DNA from 2 places in the Pradoshia sp. Z5_111 genome. Region 1 is predicted to be linked to the other one. Evidence: riboswitches for the same ligand, from Rfam matches in the RefSeq annotation. Region 1 holds a riboswitch; the other holds the start of a gene.
What was found. Region 1 has a riboswitch for lysine ahead of AC4D4A_RS16970 (Na+/H+ antiporter NhaC family protein). Riboswitches for the same ligand answer to the same signal wherever they lie in the genome.

Region 1 (3,433 bases):
CAGGCTAAACATTCTATGTTCAGTTCAATTATACGAATGCCTAATCATTTTTCGGGAGAATTGGAAATGGACCAAAAAGCTGTGGATTTCCTGAAGATCTTTAATCTGGATTCTTATCGGGATGAAAAAGCCAAGAATCTTCCATATGGAATGCAACGCAGACTTGAAATAGCCAGAGCCCTAGCAACGGGTCCGCGGTTACTGCTGCTGGATGAACCGGCAGCGGGTATGAATCCGAAGGAAACAAGTCAGCTGATGGAGTTAATCAGCTTAATACGTGAAAAATTTGATTTAACCGTACTACTGATTGAGCATGATATGCAGCTTGTGATGGGAGTATGTGAACGTATTTATGTACTTGATCATGGACAATTAATCGCACACGGAACACCGGATGAAGTCCGCAATAATCCCAAGGTTATAGAGGCTTATCTTGGCGAGGAGGTTTCCTGATGCTAAAGGTTGAAGATATTAATGTTTACTATGGAAATATTCAGGCATTAAAAGGCGTCTCTTTTCATATTGATGAAGGGGAAATTGTTACCTTAATCGGTGCAAATGGGGCTGGAAAAAGTACATTGCTTAAAACTGTTTCAGGTTTACTTAAACCGAAGCAGGGGCAAATCATGTATCAGGGTAAATCCATAGCTGGAAAAGCAGCTCAAATGATTGTAAAGCAGGGAATCTCACATGTACCAGAAGGACGGCGGGTTTTTGCCAATATGACAGTGGAAGAAAATTTACAGCTTGGTGCTTATTTACGTAAGGATCGAGCTGGGATTAAAGAGGATATGGAGAAGGTATTTGATCTTTTCCCCAGGATGAACGAACGTCTTAAACAGCCGGCAGGAACTTTGTCAGGTGGGGAACAACAAATGCTCGCAATGGGAAGGGCATTAATGGCTAAACCAAAATTGCTCTTACTCGATGAACCTTCCATGGGATTGGCTCCACTACTGGTTAAAACAATTTTTCGCATAATTGAAGAAATAAATAATGCTGGAACAACTATTCTTTTGGTTGAACAAAATGCTAATTTGGCTTTATCGATTGCCAACCGTGCCTATGTAGTGGAGACCGGCAAAATCGTCCTCTCGGGTTCGGCAGATGAGTTAACCTCAAGTGAAAAAGTAAAGATGGCCTATCTTGGCGGACATTAAATGTGAATCACTCCTCTGTAAACTTTTACAGGGGAGTTTTAATTTTGTATGGGTTACAGAAACGTTTGCGGTTAACTGGTAATCATGAACGGATGTGGTAATGTTGACTGTATCTAAGACTACATAGGTTTAATGAAGAAAATGATGATTATCTTCGTCATCAACGGATACTTCACTGTACATGCTGTCGATCGGGTTACCCATTAAGCAATTGAGTCAGCCTGCATCCTAATAATTAATCAGATAATTGTAAAAAAATACACATCTATTCCACATTGTGAACAGGAATGTAATTTGTTATATTAGAATAACAATTAGATAGTACCTTATCATTCCGATGGGGTAGAGGCGCAGGATTCAAGAGTAAGCTATGTGAGGATGACAACAGAGAGCATAGCCGAAAGGGGAAACTGCCGAAGCAAGTTGATTAGTCAAAAATGAATTTGCTGGGGTTGTTTTAAATAAAAGCAACACTGTCATTATAAGAGGTTCTTATAATGAGGAGCTACAGGTCGTGATGGAGAAAGAAAAGCTGATACAGGGCTGCGGTAGATATTTCTCTATTGCAGCCCTTCTTTATTTTCTTTTGCATAAAAGGTAAGAGCGCAAGGGTCAGCACTCACGACGAGTTCCCCTTATTTATTTGGAGGAGGAAAAAAGGAATGGAGTCGACAGTTTATACGCTTATTCCCCCACTATTGGCAATTCTAATGGTGGCTATAACAAGGAAGGTTTTGCTTTCACTTGGTGTGGGGATTGTAGCATCAGCTTTTATGCTTACTGATTTTAATATTGGTGAGACATGTATCCTTATATGGGAAGCAGTAAAGGGAATCTTTATATCAGATGGATCACTCAATGTATCAAATATATATATTATTTTATTTTTGCTCATCCTGGGCATTATTACGGCTTTTATTTCAATTTCCGGTGGGAGCCGTGCTTTTGGTGAATGGGCGATGAAGCATGTTAAAACAAGAGTTGGAGCTCAGCTGGTAGCTGCATTACTTGGGATACTCATCTTCATTGATGATTATTTCAATGCTTTGGCGGTTGGCCAGGTAGCACGTCCGATTACAGATAGACATCAAATACCGAGAGCTAAGCTCGCCTATTTGATTGACTCTACCTCAGCGCCTATCTGTGTAATTATGCCAGTATCCAGTTGGGGGGCCTATATTATTGCACTGATAGGAGGAATTTTTATCACTCATGAGGTGACAGAATACAGTTCCATATCAGCGTTCATTCAAATGATTCCAATGAATTTTTATGCGATTGCAGCGTTGGCGATGGTATTCATTGTGATTTATCGAAATTGGAATATTGGTTCGATGAAAGTACATGAGGATAGAGCGGTAAAAGAAGGTATTCTTTATAATCCGTCCAAAACAGTTCCAGGTGAATTAAAGGAAGATTTACCGAGAAGTACAACAGGCAGGGTAGGAGATTTGGTAATCCCTATTGTAACTCTTATTGTAGGCACAGTGGCTGCGATGCTTTGGACAGGTTATCAAGCAGTTGCTGGACATGCGACACTTCTCACCATTTTTGAAAATACTGATGTTACTAAATCATTAGTTTTGGGTGGTACAATTGGAATTATAGTAACAATCATTATGTTTTTACGACAAGTCTTTGTTTTGCATGGAATATCTGTAAAGGTATTCACAGTAGGAGTAAAACACGGAATCGGCTCCATGCTGCCAGCAGTTTATATTTTATTATTTGCCTGGGCACTCGTTGATTTAATCGGCAGACTTGGAACTGGCCAGTATTTGGCTGGACTAGTACAGGATTTAAACTTAAATGTATCCTTTCTTCCATTACTTTTATTTTTAATAGCTGGATTGATGACATTTGCTACGGGTACATCATGGGGATCATTTGGTATCCTGCTTCCGATTGCTGGAGAAATTACAGCAGCAACAGATATTTCGATGATATTGCCGGCGATGGCGGCTGTATTGGCAGGTGCGGTATTTGGTGACCATTGCTCACCAATTTCCGATACAACCATTCTTTCTTCTACTGGTGCCTGTGCGAATCATATTGATCATGTGATGACTCAAATTCCATATGCTTTAATCTGTGCGGGTATTGCGATGGCAGGGTATATTGTTCTTGGATTTACAGGAAGTACACCTATGGGATTGATAACGATCATGATTTTGCTGGTATCTTTTATATGGCTATCTAAGCCTAAAAAGAAAGATAAATTAGAAAACAGTATGATTCATTAATAGATAGGATGGCTGGATACCGGTCATCCT
Region 2 (3,433 bases), on a different contig from region 1:
TTGTTTTATTCTTCAATATGTAAGAAGCCTCCTGTTGTCGTTTTTAGTTAGTAGAAAGTATATGCAAGCCGTGAAAAAAATAATCAATGGCTGTCAAATTGTGTTAAGTTGTTTATAAAAATATGAATAAAGGTAAGAATCTAGTATTGAGCTTTTAGGGAAGTGAGGGAAGATAGATGTTTTATATAGGAGTTGATATAGGAACCACCAGTACAAAGGCTGTATTATTTTCGGGAGACGCATCTGTAATCAGCACCTATCATGTAGAGTACCCGTTATATAGCCCGACTCCGCTTACAGCAGAACAAAATCCGGATGAGATCTTTCATGCTGTACTTAATGCAATAAGAGGAGTAATGGTCCAAAGTCAAATAAATCCTGACGAATTGTCTTTAGTATCCTTTAGCTCGGCAATGCACAGCGTAATTGCAGTTGAGGAAAATGGGAACCCATTAACTCAATGCATTACATGGGCTGACAGCCGTTCAAAGAAGTGGTCCGACTATATTAAAAATGAGAGGAATGGGCAAGAAATTTATCGGAGAACTGGAACGCCAATCCATCCGATGTCTCCTCTTACAAAAATCACTTGGTTGGTAAATGATCATCCCGAATTAGCGGGTAGGACTTATAAATTCATTTCCATTAAAGAATATGTCTTTTATAAATTATTTGGGCAATATGTGATTGATTATTCGGTTGCTTCAGCAACAGGAATGTTTCATCTTGAAAATTTAGAATGGGATTCTGAGGCACTGGCAATTGCGGGTATTACAGAGACCCATTTATCTAAACCAGTTCCAACTACATACTATTTATCAGGCATGGACTCCGCTTATGCAGAGGAAATGAGGCTGCCCAGGGATACTCCATTTGTAGTAGGAGCCAGTGATGGCGTTCTCTCCAATTTGGGTGTCAATGCGATTGATCCAGGGATTGTGGCTGTTACAATTGGAACAAGTGGAGCCATTCGTACAGTAACAGATAGGCCGATTACGGATGAAAAGGGCAGAATTTTTTGCTATGCATTGACGGATAAGCATTGGGTGATTGGCGGACCGGTTAATAATGGGGGTATGACTTTCAGATGGCTAAGAGATGAGCTGGCTTCAGCAGAAGTAGAAACAGCTAAACGCCTCGGAATTGACTCGTATGAGGTACTCACCAAAATAGCTTCAAAAGTAGCACCGGGAGCAGATGGACTGCTGTTTCATCCATATTTGGCAGGAGAGAGAGCGCCCATTTGGAACCCTGATGCCAGAGGATCGTTCTTTGGACTTGGACTTCATCATAAAAAGGAGCATATGGTCAGAGCGGTGCTCGAAGGAGTCATTTTTAATCTCTATACAGTCTTATTAGCTTTGCAGGAATTGATAGGAGTACCGACCAAAATCAGAGCAACGGGGGGATTTGCGCGTTCAGAGTTATGGCGGCAAATGCTTGCGGATATTTTTAATCAGGAAGTGGATGTACCTGAAAGCTTTGAAAGCTCTTGTTTAGGGGCTGTTGTACTCGGCAGATATGCACTTGGTGAAATTGATGATCTTTCCGTTGTATCAAATTATGTAGGAACTACGCATGTCCATACGCCGATTGAAGCGAATGTAGAAAGATATGAGGAATTATTGCCCATTTACATCAATATATACAGAAAATTGGAGTCCGAATATAGCAGTATAGCTGCTTTCCAAAATAAATGGATTAATCATAAATAATTCGTTTTAAATAACATTGTCGTATAGTATTGACAGCATTCTCATTTTCACTGTATCCTTTATACAGGAATAATAATTTTATACAAATCCTCATCGGACTAAAAGATGAGGTAGAGGTCGCGGATTTTATTAGTAAACTAAACGAGAGCCGGAAAGCTTGCTGACTTTAGTTGAAAGGAAAATCTGCCGAAGCGCTCTTTTTTTTCCGAAGAGAGCAGCTGGGACTGTATCCGAACAGGTGCAGGACTGTCATGGAATATATACTTCGTGATAGGTATTTATTCCATGGAGAACTATCCATTTATTGTCTGGTGTGGCTAATCATAAAATGTTGCACACCTTAACAATAAGGTGTGTTTTTTATTTGGTTTATTTACACAGATATGGATAATTCAAAAATAGAGAGTAACATGACAGCTTTGGAAGGGGAATTATCGTGAACAACAAGAAGGAATTGGGTTTTTGGATTTTAACGGCATTTGTAGTCGGCAACATGGTTGGGTCTGGAATTTTTATGCTGCCGCGTACGTTGGCCGAAGTAGCTAGTCCTGCCGGAGTAGTCATGGCATGGGGCTTAACAGGATTAGGAGTATTGACTATTGCACTGGTTTTTGGAAATCTGGCTATTCGGAAGCCACATTTAACAGGTGGCCCCCAGATTTATGCTAAGGAATTGTTCAAGGAAAATTCCTTAGCCTCTAGATTATCTGGTTTTATGTCCACATGGGGATATTGGATTGGTAATTTTGCTGGTAATATTGCCATTATCACAACGTTTGCAGGGTATTTATCTACCTTCTTCCCAAGTTTAACGAGTACGGCTGAACTGTTCAGTATAGGGAATTTTAGTCTAAAAGTAGGAAATGCCTTAACATTCCTTGTCTGTACAATCATGCTCTGGGGCGTTCATTTCTTTATTATGCGAGGCATTGAGAATGCCGGTAAATTAAACTTTGTTGCGACTGCGGCAAAAGTACTTGGATTTGGATTATTCATTGTAATTGGGCTATTTGCCTTTGAACAATCTAATATTATACCGTTTGCGGAAACTCGTATGATCGATGGAGAGAGTCAGGGATTACTCAGTCAGGTAAATTTTGCTGCTGTCTCTACCTTATGGGCTTTTTTAGGGGTTGAATCCGCGGTTGTATTCGCATCAAGGGCGAAGAAAAAAGCAGATGTAAAAAGAGCGACCGTTTTAGGGCTATTAATTGCCTTGGCTATCTATATGGGAATCAGTACTCTTGTTATGGGATTATTAACACAGGATGCACTTATTCATTCAGAAAAACCATTAATTGATGCAATTGAAACAGTACTGGGACCCATTGGTGGGAAAGCATTGGCAGTCATTGGGTTGATCAGTTTATTTGGTTCAACAATTGGCTGGATCTTATTAAGTGCTGAAATACCGTATCAGGCAGCAAAACAAGGTTTATTTATACCTAAGTTTTTGCAGGTCAATAAGCGTGGGATCCCTAATTTTTCCATGATTGTTTCGAATGGTTTAGGTCAATTATTTATCTTCTCAACTATTTCAAATTCGATTGCTCATGCATTTGACTTCATTATTTATATTGCGACACTATCTTATTTAGTTCCATATTTAATTTCCTCCTCATTCCAATTGAAATTAGTTTGGACTGGAGAGACGTATAAATCTAATGAAATGCGTTCACGAATTATTGATGGTACCATAGCCGTATTGGCGACGGCAT

Region 2: linked by a shared signal. The riboswitch ahead of AC4D4A_RS07255 (amino acid permease) and the one ahead of AC4D4A_RS16970 (Na+/H+ antiporter NhaC family protein) in region 1 are both predicted to bind lysine.

The regions. Positions count from the first base shown of each region.
Region 1 covers NZ_JBZCPQ010000011.1:53,664-57,096, reverse strand. Annotated here, with positions in the region: gene AC4D4A_RS16980 (ABC transporter ATP-binding protein) at 1-453, shown strand, start outside; gene AC4D4A_RS16975 (ABC transporter ATP-binding protein) at 453-1,160, shown strand; lysine riboswitch at 1,496-1,676, shown strand; gene AC4D4A_RS16970 (Na+/H+ antiporter NhaC family protein) at 1,823-3,403, shown strand.
Region 2 covers NZ_JBZCPQ010000003.1:76,223-79,655, reverse strand. Annotated here, with positions in the region: gene AC4D4A_RS07265 (peroxiredoxin family protein) at 1-16, opposite strand, end outside; gene gntK (gluconokinase) at 177-1,715, shown strand; lysine riboswitch at 1,819-2,019, shown strand; gene AC4D4A_RS07255 (amino acid permease) at 2,152-3,433, shown strand, end outside.